2 linked regions of the Corallococcus sp. EGB genome follow. The protein of the gene in region 1 interacts with the protein of each later gene in a pairwise test. Links are inferred from orthologs where the notes say so. Each region holds a gene or a part of one and is shown on either strand. Other genes may lie near its edges.

Region 1 (10,198 bases):
CAGAACCCAGTCCCCAGCAATTCGGCAAGTACGTCCTGGTCTCCAAGCTTGCCGCGGGAGGCATGGCGGTCACCTACCGCGCACGCCTGACGGGCGCGATGGGCGTGACCAAGCCGTGCGTCATCAAGCAGATCCTCCCGCACTTCGTGGACGACCACGACTTCGTGGAGATGTTCATCAGCGAGGCGCGCCTGGTGGCGGGCCTGACGCACGGGAACATCGCGCAGGTCTTCGACTTCGGTGAGGTGGACGGGCAGTACTTCATCGCCATGGAGCTGGTGCACGGCCAGCCCCTGTCCAAGGTGCTGCGCCGCGCCTCGCGCGCGGGCATCGGGTTCTTCCCCCAGCCGCTGGCGCTGCACATCATCAGCAAGCTGTGCGAGGGCCTGGACTACGCGCACCGCCACGTGGGCGAGGACGGCCGGATGCTGGGCCTGGTCCACCGTGACGTGTCCCCGGACAACGTCCTCATCTCCTACGAGGGCGAGGTCAAGGTCATCGACTTCGGCATCGCCAAGGCGACGAGCGCGGTGGAGGCCAAGACGTCGCCGGGCACGCTCAAGGGCAAGTACCCGTACTTCTCCCCGGAGCAGGCCCACGGCCGCCAGGACCTGGACGCGCGCACGGACGTGTACGCGGCGGGCGTCGTCCTCTATGAGATGCTCTGCGGCCGGCGCCCCTTCGAGGGCGAGTTCGTCACCGTGCTGCCCCGCATCCTGCAGGGCGACTGCCTGCCTCCGTCCGCCGTCAACCCGACCATTGGCGAGGACCTGGAGAGCATCATCGCGCACGCGATGGCGGTGGACCGCGACACGCGCTACCAGACGGCGAAGGACCTGAGCGAGTCCGCGGTGGAGCTGCTCTACCGGGACACGCCCCGCTTCACGCCGGCGATGCTCAGCCAGCTCATGACGTACCTCTTCGCGGAGGAGCTGGCCGCCGAGGGCCGCAAGGTGGAGCTGGCGCCCGGCTTCAAGGAGCAGCTGGCCGCGTGGCAGTCGCCGGGCTCGGAGCCCTCGCAGGGCCGCGCGCGGCTGCCGTCGAGCAACGGCCGGTCTTCCAACCCCGGCAGCCCCGGCGTGGCCCGCCCGTCGAGCCCGGGCGTGGCGCGGCCCTCCAGCCCCGGGGTGCGCTCCACGGGCAGCACGCCCGCCCTGCGCCCCTCGACCGACGGCGCCCCGCGCCGCGCGACCACCGACGCCACCGCCGTGCGCCGCAACACCAGCACCGGCGCGCGCCGCGTGACGACGGGGGCCCCGCGCGAGACCACCGGCACCGGCCGCCGCCCCCTGCCGCCCGAGCTTCCGCCCGAGCCGGACACCGACTCCGGCACGGAGCCCACGGCGATGCCCCGGGCGCTGCCCACGCTGGCCGCGCCGCGTGACACACCGGTGGAGACGGCCATCGCGCCGGAGCCGCCGGCCCCTGAGGAGAAGCAGGCCCCCCGCGCCCGCACCACCGCGGACGACGCGCGCGACAAGCTGGCCGCCGAGGCCACCGAGCGCGAGCGCAAGCGCGTGAAGCAGGTGCGCCAGCTGAGCATCGTCGTGTTCGGCATCACCGCCGCGCTCGTCGTCCTCGGCCTGCTGCTGCACTTCCTGTCCCCGCCGGAAGTCCCCGAAGGCACCAACGAGCCCGTCGTCCTGTGGATCACCTCCCAGCCGGCGGGGGCCGCCATCGTCGTCAACGGCCGGCCGGTGGGGAACACGCCCAGCCGCATCATCGGCGCGGAGCAACACACGCCCCACACCATCGTCGTCACCCGGCCGGGCTACCGCGCCTGGACGCGGCGCTTCACCCCCAACCAGCCGGAGGTCCACCTCAAGGCGGAGCTGGAGGTGGCGCCCGGCACCACCCAGATGGCGTCGGAGATTCCCACCTCCGCCACGCTCGACGCGGGCACCGCCGCCGTCGCCGCCGCGGCCGTCCCCGCCGAGGACGCGGGCACCTCCCTGGAGGCGGACGGCGGCCTGGCCTCCGCCGACGCGGGGAGCGTGACGGGCGAGGACGCGCTGGCGAATGACCCGGACCGCGAGATGCGGCGCGTGGACTACCCCACCCGCCTGCTGGTGCTGCGCCCCATGTACAACGCGCTCCCGCTGCCGGAGTACCCGACGGCCACCATCGACGTGTCGCCCTCGGTGGCATACTCCGTGTGGACGGAAGGCAGCGCTGCGTTCGCGAGCGGCGACGGCACCACGTCCGGCACGCTCGTCTACTACGCGGAGGGAGACCTGCCGGCGGACAACGCCGTGGGCTTCGTCAGCAGCGCGCCGCGCAGCATCAAGGGCGCGAAGAAGCTCCACTTCTTCGCCCTGGATGACACCGGCCCCGAGGACAACCGCGGCTCCATCCGCGTGCACCTGCGGCAGTCCGCGTACGTCCCGCCCCGCTCGGTGCTGTTCGAGGCGGACAAGAACGCCGTGCAGGTGAAGCCCCAGCACCAGATGCTGCTGCGCGGCCTCAACCCCCAGTCCACCTATGCGTTCACCGTGCGCGACGACTTCGCGGAGGTGCACGCCGGCGCCAACGGCCGCGTGCACACGGTGCTGTGCGTGGAGAAGGGCCCCCGGGCCGAGTCCGTGCGCAGCACGCACCGCCTCTTCGAGACGGGCAAGCGCTACCAGGTGTCCGGCGTGGAGGAGCTGCGCTGCGTCTTCCCCGACCTGCGGCTGGGGGACAACCAGGGTGCGCTCGACTTCGACATCGTCGACGTGACGAACATGTCCCGCAAGGAGCGCGCGGAAGCGCTGCGCGGCGCCCGGAGCGCCGAGCGGTAGCGGCCGGACGTCCGGGCCCCCGCCCGGCGAGGACGTCCAGCAGGCGAGCACCCCCTTGACGCCCGGGCCCACCCTGACGCGCTGCTCCCGCGCGCGGGGCCAGTGCCTACCCTCACGGACATCCACTTCTTCTCCACGGGAGTCCGTCCATGATGCCCGTCCTGTCTTCGACTGGTCTGGTGCTGCACAACCTGGGGCTCGCCGTGGGCTTCGGCGGTTCGCTCTTCGGCAAGGTGGCCCTCAACCCCGCGGTGAAGGTGATTGGCTCCGAGGCCGAGCGCGGCCAGGTGGTGAACGCCGCCTGGAATGGCTTCAACATCATCAACGCCGCGTCCGTGGGCCTGGCGGCCATCACCTGGCTGGTGGGCCGCTCGCGGCTGACGGGCCGGGAGATTGACCGCACCACGCGCAGGCTGGTCATCGCGAAGGACGTGCTGCTGGGCGCCAGCGTGGCGCTGGGCGCGGCCAACATCTTCGGCGGGGCCTTCCTCGCGAAGCAGGCCCCCGAGGGCGCCGTCCCGTCGGAGACGGGCCTGACGCCCACCGCGGGCACGCCGGAGAGGGCCGCGAAGACGATGCGGGCGCTGGACGCGGGCGGCATCGCGAACCTCGCCACCATGGCGGGCGTCATCGGCATCACCGCCATCCTGAACATGCGCGCGGGGACGTCCTCGCGCTGGTCACTGGTCGCCAGGTTCCTTCCGTAAGGGCTCATGGGGGCCGCCCCGCGTCTCCTCCGCGGCCCGGCTCGAAAAGGATGGGAAGGGCACGTGGGCGCGGAGCCGGAAAAACGGCACCGGGCCCACGGGTCTTTCTCCCGGGGCCCGGCGTGTGACTTCAGGCGCCGCTTGCGCCGAGGCTCAGATGTCCAGGTTCTGCACGTCCAGCGCGTTGCGCTCGATGAACTCGCGGCGGGGCTCCACGGCCTCGCCCATGAGCAGGGAGAAGATCTCGTCGCTCTCCACCATGTCCTCCACCCGCACCTGGAGCAGCGTGCGGCGGTTGGGGTCCATGGTCGTCTCCCAGAGCTGCTCCGGGTTCATCTCGCCCAGGCCCTTGTAGCGCTGCAGGCCCAGGCCCTTCTGCGCGTCCTTGCGGACCGCGGCCAGCACCTCCTGCACGGAGAACGCCGTCACCTCGCCGCCGTCCACCTGGACCCGATAGGGCGCCTTGCCCAGCGACTGGAACACCTCGCGCAGGGCGATGAGCTCCAGGTACTCCGGTGAGGACAGGTAGGCCTGGTCGAAGACGGACTCGCGCATGGAGCCGTTCACGTCCGTCGTCACCACCAGCCGCTGCGCCTCCTGGTGCTCCGCGTCCTTCTCCAGCCGCGTGGACAGCCGGCCCACCACCTCCGGCATGCGCCGCTGGCAGTACTCGCGCATGGACGCGAGCGCCGCCTCCACCGCCGCCCCGTCCGCGAGCATCTCCGCGCGCAGGTTCGTGGCCTGGGCCAGCGCGTCCACGATGCGCGCGTCGCGGCGCTTGGCCTGCTTCTCCAGCCGCTCCTCGTAGGTGATGACCTTCTCCAGGAGCGCCTTGAGCTCCGCGCCGCCCAGCTCGCCCGCCGGCGTCTTCACGCGGCAGTGCTCCGCGGCGATGCGCAGCAGGTACTCGTTGAGCGCGCGCTCGTCCTTGACGTAGGTGTCCTTCTTGTTGCGCGTGACCTTGTAGAGCGGCGGCTGCGCGATGTAGACGAAGCCCCGGTCGATGAGCTCGCGCATCTGCCGGTAGAAGAACGTGAGCAGCAGCGTGCGGATGTGGCTGCCGTCCACGTCCGCGTCCGTCATCAGGATGATGCGGTGGTAGCGCGCCTTCTCCGGGTCGTAGTCCTCCGCCCCGATGCCCGTGCCCAGCGCGGTGATGAGCGTGACGATTTCAGCGCTGGTCAGCATCTTCTCGAAGCGCGCCTTCTCCACGTTCAAGATCTTTCCGCGCAAGGGCAGGATGGCCTGGTTGCGCCGGTCCCGGCCCTGCTTCGCGGAGCCACCTGCGGAGTCACCCTCCACGATGTACAGCTCGCTCTCGTGCGGGTCGCGGCTCTGGCAGTCCGCGAGCTTTCCGGGCAGGCCGCCGCCGTCCAGCACGCCCTTGCGGCGCACCGTCTCACGCGCCTTGCGCGCGGCGATGCGGGCGCGGCACGCGTCGCCAATCTTCACCACGACCTTCTTGGCGAGCGGCGGGTTCTCCTCCAGGAAGGTGGCGAGCTGATCATTCACCATCTGCTCGACCAGGCCCTTCACCTCGCTGTTGCCCAGCTTCGTCTTCGTCTGGCCCTCGAACTGGGGGTTGGAGAGCTTCACGGAGATGACCGCGGAGAGGCCCTCACGCGCGTCCTCGCCCGTGGGCGTCTCCTTCAGGTCCTTCCAGAGGCCGCCCTTCTCCGCGTAGCTGTTGAGCGTGCGCGTGAGCGCGGCCTTGAAGCCGGACAGGTGGCTGCCTCCCTCGTGGGTGTTGATGTTGTTGGCGAAGGTGAAGATGCGCTCGTCGTAGCCATCGTTCCACTGCATGGCGATTTCCAGCGACACGCCCTCGCGCTCCGACTTGATGTAGACGGGCTTGTCGTGCAGCGCCTCCTTCGCCTTGTTGAGGTACTCCACGAAGGAGGAGATGCCGCCGTCGAACTTGAAGTCGTGTTCCTTCTGGGTGCGCTCGTCGCGGATGGTGATGTGCAGGCCCGCGTTGAGGAACGCGAGCTCGCGCAGGCGCTGGCTGAGCGTCTCGAAGTTGAAGTCCACCGTCTCCATGACCGTGGGGTCCGGCTTGAAGTGGATCAACGTGCCGCGCTTGTCCGTCGTGCCCGCCTCCTGCGGGGGGCCGTTGGCCACGCCGCGCGAGTACGACTGCTCGTAGACCTTGCCGGCGCGCTGGACGCGGACCTTGAACCACTCCGACAGGAAGTTCACGCAGGTGACGCCCACGCCGTGCAGGCCGCCGGACACCTTGTACGCGCCGTTGCCGAACTTGCTGCCGGCGTGCAGCTCCGTGAGCACCACCTCCAGCGTGTCCTTGCCCTTGAACTTGGGGTCGGGGTGCGGGCCCACGGGGATGCCGCGGCCGTTGTCCTGGACGCTGAGCGAGCCATCCACGTGGATGACCACGTCGATGTCCGTGCAGTGGCCGGCGAGGGCCTCGTCCACGGAGTTGTCGACGACCTCGTACACGAGCTTGTGGAGCCCGTAGGTCATCGTGTCGCCGATGTACATGCCGGGGCGCTTGCGGACGGCCTCCAGCCCTTCGAGCTTGGTGATGGCGTCCGTCCCATAATCGGCGGGCGGCGCGGCCGGCGAGACACCGGTAGCGGGGGTCTTTTCCATGTGAAGCGTGTCCTTGGGAAAGGCTGCCGTTGCGACAGGGCTCAAGCCTGTTGTGCCTACCACCACCGGGCATCCCGGACAAGCTCCGGGAGCCCACGCAAGGCTGCGAAAAGATTCATGAATCAGGCGTCGAAACGCGAGGGCGGGAGGCGGTCCTCCAGCGCCGCGATCAGCTCTTCATAAACAGCCTTGCGGGCGAAAAGATGTCGCGTGACGAGCACCCTTCCCCCTTCCTTGAGGAACAGGCCCAGCACGCTCCCCCTGCGGCCGACCTGGCGCACGGAATCAATCTGTCCCCAGTGCAGCTCCAGCGGCTGGCCGCTGAAGGGCCGGGCCACCCGCACGCCCGCGGCGTCCAGGGTGACGCCCCACTCCGCGCGGGGGCGCAGGCGGTGGATGGAGACGAGGAAGGCCAGCATCAGGCCGGCGCTGAGGCCCGCGCGCGCCATGGCGACCAGCCCCCCGCCGCCCCGGTAGTCCGCCAGGGCCCAGGCGGTGAGGACCGCCAGGAGGCACGCGCCCACGATGAGGGCGATTCGGGTGGGACGCGGGTCGAAAGAGAAGAAGCGCGGGGTCATGGTGGCGGGTCGAAAGGAGTGAAACCTAACCCCCTGGCGCACGGTGCGCGCGACCTTTCCTCCACGGCTGTTCTTTGCCCGTCGCCCCCGTGCATAGGCTCCCGGCCCGCATGACGGACGCCGAACTCACCCAGCGACTGCACACCAACCTCATCGCCTTCAAGACACTGCAGGCCGAGCGCGGCCCGCTGCTCCACCTGCGGCTCCCGGGCGTGGACGCCTTCGCCCTGCCCGCCTACCAGGACGCCCACTTCCAGCAGGTCCTCTTCACGGACGCGGACGCGCTGGCCCGGGCGCTGCCCGCCGTCACGGACTTCTACCGGGGGCATGGGCTGCCGCGCTGGCGCGTCACCCTGGCGCCGGGGCAGGGGGACGCGACGCGGGTGCTGGGCGCCGCGGGCTACCGCCCGGACTTCACCGTGGTGGCCATGGGGTCCTGGCTGAAGGAGCTGCCGGACGCGGCGCCCGGGGTGCCGGTGGAGCCCGTGGAGGACCTCAACGACCTGGTGGAGATCAACGTCCAGACCTACGGCCCGGAGTGGCGGGACATCCTCTCCGTCTGGCAGCAGCCGCCCCGCCTGACGGTGAACACCGTGGTGGCGCGCGAGCACGGCCGGGCGCTGTCCTGCGGCCTCACGGTGGACGTGGCGGACACGGCGGGCGTGTACCTGGTGGCCACCCTTCCGGAGGCGCGGGGGCTGGGGCTCGCGTCCGCGGTGATGCGGGGCATCATCGCCGAGGCGCGCAAGCGCGGGTGCACCGCGATGGTGCTCCAGTCCACCCCGGCGGGCATCCGCGTGTACCGGCACCTGGGCTTCCGAGACATCGGTCTCTGGGAGCACTGGGTGCCCCAGGGCTCCTGAAGCGGCCCCGCCCCCCTCAGCGCAGCGCCTCCAGCTCCTCCAGCGTCTCCAGCACCCGCTGGGGTTCCTCCAGGCCGTGGAGCCGGTCCGCCAGCCCGCGCCCCGCAAGGCGCGCCACGTGCGCCAGCCGCATCAGCCGCGCGCGGCCCACGTGGCCGTCCACCAGCGCCACCACCAGCCGCAGGGGCAGGCCGTCCGGGGCGTCCACCTTCAGGGGCCGGGCCAGCGTCACCAGCGCCGCCACCGGGGCCGCTCCGGCCACGAACGCGTGCGGCACCGCCACGCCGTTGCCCACCTGGGACGGGACCTCGTCCTCCCGCTTGCGCAGGCCCTCCGCGAGCGCCGCCGCGTCCACTCCGGGCAGCGCCGCCGCCAGCCGCCCGGCCGCCACGTCCAGCGCGTCCTCGTAGTCTCCGCAGGAGAGCTGCACCACCACCCGCTCCGTGCTCAGGAGCGGCCCCAGCGGGGGCACGGGCTCATCGCCGCGCACCTCGCGCAGGGGGAACTCCGCGTCCAGGAAGGCCCGCACGCGCGCCAGCTGGGCGCCGGTGAGCTTGCGCCGCGCGATGTCCAGCATCAGCGTCCCCGCCGCGGGCACGTCCTCCAGGTAGCCCGCGACGTACGGGCTCACCCGGTTGGCCACGTCCATGAGCAGCCCCGGGGGCACGTCCAGCTCCCGGGCGATGGCCGTCAGCCGCTCCTGCGTGGGCGGCGCGTCCACGCCGTTCTCCACGCGGCTCAAGTAGGCGCTCGACACGCCGATGCGCCGGGCCAGGTCGCGCAGGGACAGCCCCGCGTCCACCCGCAACAGGCGCAGTGTGGCTCCCAGGTGCATGGCGGTCAGCTCCGCGCGCCGAGCGGCTGCGTCGGCGTCGGGTCCGGCGTCGCCCCCTGCGCCCGGGCCTCCTCCGGGGTCCGGGCCGGCAGCGTCGCCGTCTCCGGATGACACACGAGCAGCAGCGAGGCGGGCGCGTCGCGAACGATGCGCTCGCGCTGCACGCCGAACAGCCGGTCTTCCAGGCCCCATTCGGCCCCCAGGCCCACCACGACGAGGTCGTAACCCGCCTTCGCTTCCGCCAGCGCCGCGTCCTCCGGCGACGCGTGGCGCACCACCTTGAGCTTCACGGAGGCGCCCTCCTCCGCGGGGAACAGCTCCTCCACCTGCGCGCGGCCCGCGCCCGAGCCCTCGGGAGAGGTCACGTGCAGCACCGTCACCTCCGCACCGGCCTGCTTCACCAGCCGTCGCGCCAGGCCCAGCGCCGCCCGGTCATGCCGGCTGCCCACGAAGGGCACCAGCACCCGGCGCACCTGTGACAGGCCGCGGTCCACCAGCACCGCCACCGTGCCGCCCGCCTCCTGCATCACCTCACGCACCGTGCCGCCCAGCACCGTCTGGCTGAAGAGCGGCTTGTGCCAGCCCAGCAGCACCAGGTCCGCGCGCTTGGCCTGGGCCGTGCGGCAGATGTCCCGCGCGGGCTCCGACGAAACGAACGACAGCGTGCGCACCGACAGCCCCAGCTTCTCCGCCCGGCCCACCAGGGGCGCCAGCGCGCCGCCCGACGCGGCCACGGGGTCCAGGGCCTCCTCCCCGCGGGCCTTGAGCGAGCGCTCCGGCGACAAGAGGTGCAGCGCGTAGAGGTTCGCCTCGTTGCGCTCGCCCGACAGCGCGCGCGACAGCACCGCCATGCCCGGGCCGGCCTGCCCGTGCGACACGCACAGGAGCACCGTGTACGCGGAGGCCGGCAGCACCGGCTCGGGCGCCTGCACCAGCTTCTCGCGCGCCAGCTCCTCCGGCGAATACAGCAGGCGCAACAGCGGCGTGGTCATGAAGGTCGTGACCAGCGCCATGATGACCATCATCGTGAAGAGCGTGGGCGAGATGACGCCCAGGTCCAGGCCCAGGTTGAGCACGATGAGCTCCATCAGGCCGCGCGTGTTCATCAGGACGCCCACGGCCCCCGCCTCCCGCCACCGCAGGCCGGTGAGGCGCGCGGCCACCGCGCTGCCGCCGAACTTGCCCAGGCACGCCAGGACGATGATGGCGCCGCACGTGAGCCACGCCTCCGGCGTGGCCAGCAGGCCCAGCTGCGTGCGCAGGCCGCTGAAGGCGAAGAACACGGGCAACAGCAGCACGACGGCCACGTCCTCCAGCTTCTCCGCCAGCGCCGCCGCCAGCCCTCCCTCCTTGGGAATCACCGCGCCGAACATGAAGGCGCCGAAGAGCGAGTGGATGCCGATGTATTCGGTGGTCCACGCGGAGCCGAGCAGCATCATCATCGTGATGGCCACCACGTTCTGGGTGAGCCCCTCGCGGTTGGCCACGCGCGCGCCCAGCCGGGCGAGGAACGGCCTCACCAGCACCAGCATGAAGCCGATGTAGAGCAGCGCGAACACCGTGGTGAGCGCCGCGTGCGCCAGGTCCGACGCGCGCACCAGAGACACCACGAACGCCAGGATGCACCACGCCGTCACGTCGTCCACCGCCGCGCACGCGATGGCGATGGCGCCCAGCTTCGACTGCATGAGCCCGCGCTCGGTGAGGATGCGCGCCAGCACCGGGAAGGCCGTGATGCTCATGGACACGCCCATGAACAGCACGAACGAGGAGAACGGCACGTCCGGGCTGGACAGCGACTTGTACAGCCACAGCGCGCCCGCCG
Region 2 (10,533 bases), 8.3 Mb from region 1 along the record:
CTCCGCGGGAGGCTGCGTCTCGCCCGGCGCCAGCACGTAGGCGAAGCGCTGGATGTCCGTCACCCACGTGCCGCCCACGCGGATGCCGAAGTCCGTCTGGATGAAGTCCCCCGGCTGGATGACGCGGTCGGTGGCGTTCGAGTGCCCGCGCGTGGGCCCGCTGTTCACGTTGGGGTTCTGGTCCGGCTGCCACCCGTCACCCACGCCCAGCTCCGCGATGCGCTTCTTGAGGAAGCGCGCCACGTCCGAGTCCCGCGTCTTGCCGGGCACCACGGTGCGGTACGCCTCCTCCTCCAGCTTCGCGGTGAGGTCCGCGGCCTTGCGCATGATGTCCACCTCCTCCGGCGTCTTCACGGACAGCCACTCGGAGACGAGGTCCTCGGAGGACACCAGCTTCTTGCGCAGCGCGGGGGACAGCGCCGCCTCCAGCTTCGCGCGCTGCGTGGCGGACAGGCCATCCGCGATGGACATCCGCTCCGACGCGTTGATGGCCACCTTCGTGAGCTTCGCCTTGGCCAGGCGCGCGGCGATGAGCGCGTTCACGTCCGCGCCGCGCTCGAAGGCCACCACCTCGTCCACGACGCCCATGTCCCGGAGCGCGGTGGCCTCGCCCTCGGGGGAGAGGGCGGTGGAGCGCAGCGTGTCGCCGTCGCGCAGGAACAGGAACGCGGCGGTGCCGCCGGCGTTCTCACCGCCCACGTGGCTGGCGAGCGGGTCGTTGTCGTTCTCACGGCAGAGCACCACCCACGCGTCCACGCCCGCGCGCGCCATGGCCTGGGGCAGCAGCTTCTGGATGCGCTCCTTGCGCACGCGCGGCCACGCCCCTTCCGCGGTGGGCACGGCGGGCGCCGCATGGGCAAGGGAGGCAAGCAGCAGGGCGGAGAGGAGGACGGGCCGGACACGCGTCATGGATGCGCTCTTCCTGGTGGGGGGAGGGCGCGGATTGTTCCACGGCCGGACGCCGGGCCAAGCCGGATCCGCCCTCCCCACGCGCATTCCATGCAACGCATTTCGCGACCTGCTGGCTTCACGGGATTCAGCCGTGAAGCCTTCGTGGGGGATGGGGGCCTGTCCTCCAGCGCATGTCAGACCTCCCTCCGGAAGAGGCGTGGCGTTCGTGTCTGTCATTCGCCTGGGACCGGGGGACAGCGCCAGCGGTGCGAGGAATTGCGAGCGTGCGGGCCGCTTCATCCACGCCACCCCTGGGGGGGCCCCATGCGCGTCGAAGAAACCAATGCCGCCGCGGAGTACGTCCCGAGCAACGAGGACCGGGAGCTGCGACGGCTGATGCTCCAGGCCCAGGTGTACGCGCCGTTGACGGAAGGGGTGCTGCGCGGGGCCGGCCTCAAGGCCGGCATGCGCGTGCTGGACGTGGGCTGCGGCGTGGGTGCCGTGTCCTTCCTCGCCGCGCAGATGGTGGGCCCCACGGGCGAGGTGGTGGGCGTCGACCGCGAGGCCCGTGTCCTCGCCTGCGCGAAGCACCGCGCCGAAGCGCAGGGCCTGTCCCATGTGCGCTTCCAGCAGAGCAGCCTGGAGTCCCTGCCCGTGGGCGCCCCCTTCGATGCCATCGTCTGCCGGCTGGTGCTGATGTTCCAGCCGGACCCGGTGTCCTTCGTGCGCCGCATGGCGGAGCACCTGCGCCCCGGCGGCGTGATGGCGCTGCATGAGCTGGAGCTGGCGGCCATGGGCTTGATGCACCCGAAGCTCCCCCTGTTCACCCGCATCTGGAACTGGATGCTGCCCACCTGCGAACGCGTGGGCATCAAGGTCCACATGGGCCTGGAGCTCGTGTCCACGCTGCGCAGGGCCGGGCTGGTGGTGGATGACGGCGTGGTGGGCGGACGGCTGGGCGTGACGCCGGACGCGGAGCCCACGCACGCCCTGGTGGAGACCGTGCGCACGCTCCTGCCCCACATGGAGCGGCTGGGCGTGGCGCTGGCCATGGAGGTGGACATCGACACGCTGGTCGCCCGCCTCACCGCCGAGCTGCACTCCCACGGCGCCGTCCTGGTGCCCAGCCTCATGGTGGGCGTCTGGGGCCACCGTCCAGGCCCCACCTAGCGCGGCCGTCTCCGGACGACTTCGTCTACACGGCTGCGTCTCCGGACGACTTCGTCTACACGACTGCGTCTCCGGACGACTTCGTCTACACGACTGCGTCTTCGCACGACTTCACGAGCGGCGGGGGAGTGGGTCGCTTAGAGTGGCCCCATGGCAAAGACGGCACCCCGCAAGTCCCCCGCGAAGGCGAAGAAGAAGCAGCCCGCGCGCCCCGCCGCGCCCGCGAAGACACCGGCCCGGCCGGTGAAGGCGAAGGTGGAGATGGTGGAGCCCCGCCGCGCCTCCGCGTCGTCCCCGAAGCCCCCCGTGCTGGAGGCCGAGCCCGTCTTCGACGCCGGCCCCGCGGCCGACCCTCGCGCGGCCACGCCCAAGAGCCTGCCCGCCGGTGAAACGAAGGGCCGGGTGCTGCCCTTCGAAATCGATCCGGCCCAGCTGGAGGCCGGCTTCCAGAAGCTCCGCGGTGAGCTGGTCCACTGGACCAACAAGGGCCGCTACACCAAGGTCCGCTTCAAGTTCCGGGGCAAGCAGCTGCTGCCCGACCTGCCCCTGGCCGCCGTCGTCGCCGCGGAGGGGCTGTCGTTCTACTGGGGCGGCATCCTGCGCGTGCTCGTGGCCAACGTCGTGGGCAAGAGCGTGCTGGAGGTGGAGCTGGTCAACGACGCGGACAAGCGCGTCCAGGCGGGCCGCGAGGCGCTCCTGTCCGGTGACGTGGACCAGGCCCTCACGCTGTTCCGCGAAGCCCTGGCCATGGACCGCGACAACGCCTCCGCGCACCTCAACGTGGGCGTCGCGCTGAAGCTGCGCGGCGACCGCGAAGGCGCGCTCGCCGCGTTCGAAGCGGCCAGGGCCCGGGACCCCGAGGGCGGCGTGGGCGCGGAGGCCGAACGGCTGGCCGCGAACCTCCGCCCCAAGGCCTGAAAGCGGGCCCGGAATGGCCCGGGAGGTGCCCCGGAAACCGTCCGGAATCCGGCCCGGGAAACGGCCTGCGGTGGGGCTGAAAACGCACCGCCCGGATGTTCCATCCGGGCGCCCCGGAAAGGCCCTCCCAAACGCTTGAAACCGGGCGGGCGGGCAGCCGGGGCGAATCCCCCCTGTTTCCCTTATTGACTGAGGGAAATCCGGGGGTTACGAACACTCTCCCATCGGGCGGAGCCCCCCTCGCGCGGGGCCCGTCCGCACCTTCCAGAGCCCATGGCTGACGACACCACCGACACGCCGGCAACGCCCCCCGCGCCTCCTCCGTCGAGCGGCGCCGGAGAGCTCATCCCCATCAACATCGAAGACGAGATGCGCCGGTCGTATCTCGACTACTCGATGTCCGTCATCATCGGCCGCGCGCTGCCGGACGTGCGCGACGGCCTGAAGCCCGTCCACCGTCGCGTCCTCTTCGCGATGAACGACCTGGGCAACCTCCACAACCGCGCCTACAAGAAGAGCGCGCGCGTGGTGGGTGACGTCATCGGTAAGTACCACCCGCACGGCGACTCCTCCGTCTACGACGCCATGGTGCGCCTGGCCCAGGAGTGGAGCCTCCGCTACCTGCTGGTGGACGGCCAGGGCAACTTCGGCTCGGTGGACGGCGACTCGCCGGCGGCCATGCGTTACACGGAAGTGCGCATGGAGCGGCTGGCGGAGGACCTGCTCGCCGACATCGACAAGGAGACCGTCGACTTCGGTCCCAACTACGACGACTCGTTGGAAGAGCCGCTCGTCCTGCCGTCCAAGTTCCCCAACCTCCTCGTCAACGGCAGCAGCGGCATCGCGGTGGGCATGACCACCAACATCCCGCCGCACAACATGACGGAGGTCATCAACGGCACGCTGCACCTCATCGAGAACCCGGGCTGCACCGTCCTGGACCTGATGGAGTTCATCGTGGGGCCGGACTTCCCCACCTCCGCCATCATCACCGGCCGCGAGGGCATCCGCCGCGCCTACGAGACGGGCCGCGGGTCCATCACCATCCGCGCGCGCACGGAGATCGAGACGAGCAAGAAGGGGGACCGTGAGTCCATCATCGTCACGGAGATCCCCTACCAGGTGAACAAGGCCCGGCTGATTGAAAAGATCGCCGAGCTGGTGCGTGAGAAGAAGCTGGAGGGCATCAGCGACATCCGTGACGAGAGCGACCGGCAGGGCATGCGCATCGTCATCGAGCTCAAGCGCGATGCCATCTCCCAGGTGGTGCTCAACAACCTCTTCTCCATGACGCAGATGGAGACGACGTTCGGCGCGGTGATGCTGGCCATCGACGGCGGGCAGCCGCGCACGCTCAACCTGAAGGAGCTGCTGGACCGCTTCATCGCGCACCGCCGCGATGTGGTGACGCGCCGCTCGCGCTACGAGCTGCGCAAGGCGCTGGCGCGCATGCACATCGTGGAAGGCCTGCTCGTCGCGCAGGACCTCATCGACCTGGTGGTCAGCCTCATCCGCGCGTCCCGCGACCCGGATGAAGCGCGCTGGGGCCTGATGCACATCCTGTCGCCGGAGCTCTACACGCGCGAGCGCTTCCAGAACCTGGAGCGCATCGACTACGCGAAGGCCAAGGCGCAGATGGAGCTCTTGGTCAGCCGCGCGCGCAACGAGGAGCCGGCCTACGGCGGCCTGGAGCACAAGTACGAGGGCGCGGGCTTCAGCGAGGACCAGGCGCAGAACATCCTGGAGATGCGCCTGCAGCGCCTCACCGGCCTGCAGCGCGAGGAGCTCTTCAAGGAGCTGATTGGCCTGGTGCGCGACATCGCGCGCCTGCGCGACATCCTCGCCAACGAGAAGAGCCTGCTCTCCGTCATCAAGGCGGAGCTCATGGAGATCCGCGAGCGCTACGGCGACAAGCGCCGCACGGAGATCACCGGCGCGGTGGATGAAATCACCAGCGAGGACCTCATCGCCGAAGAGACGATGGTGGTCACGCTGTCGCACACGGGCTACGTGAAGCGCTCGCCCCTGTCGGAGTACCGGGCGCAGAAGCGCGGCGGGCGCGGCAAGACGGGCGCGGGGACGAAGGAGGACGATTTCGTCACCAAGGTGTTCGTGGCCAGCACGCACGCGTACCTCATGCCCATCACCACCAAGGGCAAGCTGTACTCGCTGAAGGTGCACCAGATTCCGCAGGGCAGCCGCACCTCGCGCGGCAAGGCCATCGTGAACCTGGTGCAGTTCGGGGAGGGGGAGCGGCTGGCGCAGGTGCTGGTGACGCGCGACTTCCCGGAGAACCGCTACGTCTTCTTCGTCACGAAGAAGGGCGTGGTGAAGCGCACGGACCTGAGCGCGTTCGAGAGCGTCCGCGCCAGCGGCATCATCGCGCTGGGCATCGACGAGGGCGACGAGCTGGTGGGCGTGATGATCACCGACGGCACCAAGGACATCCTCCTGTCCACGGCCACGGGCATGAGCATCCGCTTCAAGGAAGAGGACGTGCGCTCCATGGGCCGTCAGGCCTACGGCGTGAAGGGCATCACGCTGGAGGACGGCGACGAGGTAGTGGGCGCGGACCTCCTGGACAAGGAGCCCGAGGCGGGCCAGACGCCGGCCGAGCAGAGCAGCGCCATCCTCACGGTCACGGAGAACGGCTACGGCAAGCGCACGGAGGGCAGCGAGTACCGGCAGCAGGGCCGTGGCGGCAAGGGCATCATCGACATCAAGACCACCGAGCGGAACGGCCGCGTGGTGGGCGTGGTGCAGGTGAAGGACAGCGACGAGGTGATGCTCGTCACCAACGGCGGCATGCTCATCCGCATGAAGGTGAAGGAGATCTCCGTCATCGGCCGCAACACGCAGGGCGTGCGCCTCATCGCGCTGGAGAACGGCGAGGAGAAGGTGATGGCCATCTCCAAGCTGCCGGAGGGCGAGGAGTCCGAGGAGGAGACGGAGACCACCTCGCCGGTGGATGCGTCCGGCGCCGAGGCGTCCCCGGAGGCCGCGCTGGCGGATGCTTCGGAGGCTCCGGCGGGCTCGGCCGGCTCCGAAGGTGAGCCCGGCTCGGAAGGCTGAGGCTTGAGGCGGTAGCGGTACGGGAGGGCCGGGCACGGGACGCGCTTCGATGCGCGCTCCGGGACCCGGCCCTCTTCGTGGGAACAGGTGCCGGGGCTACTTCGAGGTGAGGTCCTGGGGCACCTTGAGGCCGGCGGTGGCCTCGTCGAGCCAGAAGATGTTCATCACCCACCAGCGCTGGCCGTCGTTGAAGAGCTGGATGCTGTTGACGCCCTTGGCGATGAGCGGCCCGTCCTGCGTGCCGCGCGCCTCGTAGGTGCTCATGACCTGCATCAGGCCGCCGAAGGCGTGCGTCTGGCGGGCAATCTCCTTCTCGAAGAAGCCGTGCGTGGCGGTGGCCTCCTGGCCCCACGCCACGTAGTCGTCCGGGGTGATGGCTTGGGCCGCCAGCGTGGTCGCGCCCGGCGGCTTCCCCAGCGGGATGAGCTGGGCACCCGGATAGAACAGCGAGCGGAAGCGCTGCCAGTCGCGGGGCGCGCCAGCCGGTCCGCTGATGACGTCATAGAGGGCCTTGAGGATGGCGTCCTGGGACTTCACGTCCTCCGGCTTCGCCTTGGGCAGTTGGGCGAGCGCGGCCTGCGCGCGCATCGCGGCGGTCTTCGCCGGGTTTTGCTTCTCCGGAGCGGCGGGGGCGGCCGTGGCCTTGGGCTGCGGCGGAGGCGTGGCGGGGGCTTGAGCGAAGGACGTGGCTCCCAACAGGACGGCACAGGCGATGAGCAGGCGCGACATGGGGACTCCCGGAAGAGGGAAGGGCGGGACGGGAGCCTAGCCTCGCGGTGGGAAGCGCCGCAGCCGGTTCGGGGAGCCATGCGTCCGGCAGTCCCCGGAGACGGGACCCGGTGCTTGGCCCGGCCGGTGCCGCACCGTAGTGTGCCCGCCGTCATGGCCTTCCTCTCGCTCGATGCCCTCACCCTGAAGTTCCCTGGCGCCACTGCCCCGGCGGTGCGGGACGTGTCGCTGGCGCTGGAGCCGGGGGACGTGGTGGCGCTGATGGGCACCTCCGGCTCCGGGAAGACAGCGCTGCTGCGGCTGGTGGCGGGCCTGGAAGAACCGAGCTCCGGCACCCTCTCGCTCGCGGGCCGCGTGGTCGCCGGTCCGGACGTGTTCGTGCCCCCGGAGCAGCGCCCGCTGCGCCGCGTCCTCCATGACGGCGAGCTCGAGTCCGGCCTCACCGTGCGCGACGTGGTGATGGGCGTGCAGCCCAAGGGGGAGGGCCTGGCGCACGCGCGCGGCATGCTGGCGATGTTCCAAGTCGAGGACCTGGAGTCGCGCACCTGCGGCACGCTCTCCCGGGGACAGCGGCAGCGGGTGCTGCTGGCGCGCGCGCTGGCCTCCGGCACGAAGCTGCTGGTGCTGGACGAGCCCTTCGCTGGCATGGACGCTGGCCTGCGCGGCCCGCTGCTCGGGGAGCTGCGCCGCGTGCTCAAGGCGCGAGGCACCGCCGTGCTCTTCGCGACACACGACGTGGCCGACGCGCTCGCCTTCGCGGACCGGCTGGTGCTGCTGCGCGCGGGCACGGTGGAGCAGCAGGGCACGCCCGAGTCCGTCTACGAAGCGCCGCGCACCGCCTTCGCTGCGTACTTCCTGGGGGGCACCAACCTGCTGCCCGGCTCCGCCTTCGGCCGCGTCGCGCGCACGGCCCTGGGCAACGTGCCGCTGACCACCGACGCCCGCGGCGAGGTGATGCTCTCCCTGCGCCCGGAAGCGCTGCGGCTGGTCCCGGACACGGACGGCGTCGCGGTGGGCGGCGCGCTGCGCGCGGAGGTGCTGGAGCGCGCCTTCCGGGGCGCGCACGTGGACTTCACCGTGTCCTGCGCGGGCATGGCGCTGGTGGTGCGCGCCCCGGCCTCGGCCCCGTTTCGCGAGGGCGGCCGCGCCCGCCTGGAGGTCGCGGGCCGCGCGGATGTGCTGGAGGAGACAGCTGGGCCGGCCCGCTAGCACACCGGGCGTGCGAGCCCCGGGCACGAATGGTGCAATCACCCGCGTCCCCCATGCGTAGGGAGGGGTATGAACATCGCAGGCCTTCGAGGAATGGGGACCCGCTTCTTCCACTACCTGCGCGACCCGCAGGTGGCGACGTGGCGCAAGCTGGCCGGGCTGCTGGCCATCCTGTACTTCGTGTCGCCCGTGGACGCGATTCCGGACTTCATCCCCGTGTTCGGCTGGCTGGACGACCTGGGCGTGCTGTCCGCCGCCGCCTTCTTCGTGGTGCGCGAGGTCCAGCGCTGGCGTCCCAGCACGCCGTCCGGCGAACCGGCGTTCGACGGGCTCCCGCGTGACGAGGAGGGCCGGACGCGCGAGCCGACGCTGCGCCGCCACTCCTAGCCGGCGGTCTAGAACTGCCCGAGCACCGCGAGCCCCATCCCCCCATGACGTCCCATGGCCGCCGGGACGACGGAGACGGCCGGCGTGGCGTCTGGCGCATCGAAGTCACGCGTGAGGAACGTCGCGGTCCCCAGGCCGGCCACCACGCCCACGGAGGTGCCCACCAGCAGGGCATCTCTGTTGTCGGTGTTGAGCGCCAGGTACAGCGCGCTCAACCCCACCAGGCCGCCGAGGATGCCGCCCGCGTCGATGAGCAGCACCCGGCCCCGGGAGATGTCCAGGTTGCGCGACACGAGCGCGAAGGTGAGCAGGCCCGCGCCCACCACGCCCTGCTCGATGCCGATGAAGTCGCGCGTCTCGCCTTCCTGCGTGGCCATCAGCAGCCCCACCACCACGCCCGCCCACAGGCCGCCCGAGTTCGTCAGCGACACCTGCCCGGCGGTGGGCCGCGCGAACTCCGCCACCAGGATGCCCAGGCCCGTGAAGCCCAGCGCCCCCGCCATCACCATCCCCGTGGCCTGGTCCCCTTCCAGGTCGAACGAGCTCATGGACGCAAGGCCATAGCCAAAGCCCCACACCGTTCCGGAGTTGATGGCCGCCGCCTGGCCCTGCGTCAGCCCGCCCCGGGTCGTGAGCAGCGAAATCGCCGCGCCCGCGCCGCCGCCCAAGAGCGACAGCGCCACGTAAGCCCGAGTGTCCTGACAGTGGGAGATGGCGCACAGCAGGATGCCCTGGGTGACCCCGTGCATCGTCTGCACGACGGTCAACGATGCCCGGGCCCCCTGCGACGGCGCTTCCCTGGGGACCGCCTCCGGCGGCAGCGCCCCCGGCCGCGCCAGCGTGTCCTGCGCCAGCCGCGCGCCCGGCTCCAGCCGCGTCCGCGCCAGCCGCGCCAGCTCCGGTGCGTAAGGATGGTGGGGGCACACCAGCATCACGCGCTCCAGCAGCTCCAGCGCCTGTGCATCCTGTCCGTACACCAGCGCATCGAAGCCCGCCGCGTAGTCGGACTCGGCGGCGCAGGCCTCGTCGCTCGCCAGGAGCGGCGGCGCGGACACGGCGCCCGCGGACGGTTGGGGGAGGGGACCGGGCTGCGCGGCGACGAGGAGGGCCAGGACGAAGGGCGCGAGGAGCATGCGGGCGGCCACCCTAGTCGACCCCCGGGACGGAGCGGGAGACCCGGGACCCCGCTCCTCCTGGAGGAGGCATGGGGCCCGGGTGCCACCACGCGGGGGCCTACCGCGCCACCAGCGTCTCCAGGTGCTGGCGGAGCGCGGCCGTGTCCCCCAGCCGTCCGCCCAGGCCCGGAAGAGGCTTCGCGGCCTGCTCGATGCGGCCCCTCGTGCGAGGCCCCGCCGCCACCAGCCACGCCACGCCCAGCGCCAGCTCCGCCACGTCCGGTGCCTGTCCCAGCTGCGCGGCCAGCGCGAGCAGCGCGTCCACGGCCTTCTTCACCTGCGCGCCGTGCAGCGGGTGGCTGCTGGTGATGCCCTCGCGCAGGAGCACCAGCAGCACCCGGGCGGTGGCGCGAGCCTGGCGCACCGGCTCCGGCCCCTCACCCGTGCCGGCCCACAGCCCGTTCGCCAGCTGCCGGCCCAACAGGTCGCCCACGTCCTCGGTGAAGCTGGGGGCCTCCGCCACGGACAGCGACAGGGACTCCTCCTCCACGGACAGCGTCCGGGACGCTGCCTGCTCGTAGAGCACCTCCGCCTTCTGGGCGCGCGGAGCCGCCTGCGCAGGAGTCGGCGCCCCTGGAGCGGCGGCCTTGTGAGGCTTCGCGGCGGCCATCAGCCGGTCGAAGATGCCGCCCTTCTCCTTCTTCCGCTTCGTGGACTCCTGCTCCCTGCGCTCCATGGGCGCGGCGGCTCCCGTGGCCCCGGCGCCATCCGCGAACTCCTCCTGGATGGAGGCGCCGGTGGTGGGCTCAGGCCCCAGCGCGGGCGCGGAGGCGGGGGCGGCGACGCTCGGAGGCGGCGCAGGCACCGCGCCGCCCCGGGAGCGGCTGACCCCTCCAGGCATCGCTCCGGGCGCGGGCATCGGCCTCTGCGAGGAAGTGGCCCGCCTCACCTGGATGAGCGGCCTCGGAGCCGCGCCTCCGAACACGGGCGCCGGCGCCGGCATGTCGTCGTCCACGTCGTGCGGGGCCGCGTTGAACATGTT

What was found.
Region 2: the proteins of gyrB (region 1) and gyrA interact in binary tests that used the Escherichia coli proteins (3 or more experiments, as listed by UniProt). The link is inferred for Corallococcus sp. EGB from one-to-one orthologs.

What each region holds. Positions count from the first base shown.
Region 1 is NZ_CP079946.1:9,091,448-9,101,645, forward strand. What follows is about bases 3,370-6,427. They hold gyrB (DNA topoisomerase (ATP-hydrolyzing) subunit B), read right to left. Parts: upstream 6,098-6,427; coding sequence 3,641-6,097; downstream 3,370-3,640. Other genes in these bases: KYK13_RS37215 (hypothetical protein), read left to right, coding at 3,370-3,487; KYK13_RS37225 (hypothetical protein), read right to left, coding at 6,220-6,427. Outside these bases: KYK13_RS37210 (serine/threonine-protein kinase), read left to right, coding at 1-2,780; more of KYK13_RS37215, read left to right, coding at 2,930-3,369; more of KYK13_RS37225, read right to left, coding at 6,428-6,675; KYK13_RS37230 (GNAT family N-acetyltransferase), read left to right, coding at 6,786-7,538; KYK13_RS37235 (helix-turn-helix domain-containing protein), read right to left, coding at 7,555-8,373; KYK13_RS37240 (cation:proton antiporter), read right to left, coding at 8,379-10,198. UniProt on the Escherichia coli protein: DNA gyrase negatively supercoils closed circular double-stranded DNA in an ATP-dependent manner to maintain chromosomes in an underwound state.
Region 2 is NZ_CP079946.1:759,021-769,553, forward strand. The notes cover bases 2,859-6,251. They hold gyrA (DNA gyrase subunit A), read left to right. Parts: upstream 2,859-3,252; coding sequence 3,253-6,051; downstream 6,052-6,251. Other genes in these bases: KYK13_RS03215 (tetratricopeptide repeat protein), read left to right, coding at 2,859-2,979; KYK13_RS03225 (nuclear transport factor 2 family protein), read right to left, coding at 6,148-6,251. Outside these bases: KYK13_RS03205 (Xaa-Pro peptidase family protein), read right to left, coding at 1-909; KYK13_RS03210 (class I SAM-dependent methyltransferase), read left to right, coding at 1,216-2,061; more of KYK13_RS03215, read left to right, coding at 2,212-2,858; more of KYK13_RS03225, read right to left, coding at 6,252-6,780; KYK13_RS03230 (ABC transporter ATP-binding protein), read left to right, coding at 6,934-7,989; KYK13_RS03235 (YkvA family protein), read left to right, coding at 8,083-8,376; KYK13_RS03240 (hypothetical protein), read right to left, coding at 8,385-9,509; KYK13_RS03245 (VIT domain-containing protein), read right to left, coding at 9,610-10,533. UniProt on the Escherichia coli protein: A type II topoisomerase that negatively supercoils closed circular double-stranded (ds) DNA in an ATP-dependent manner to maintain chromosomes in an underwound state.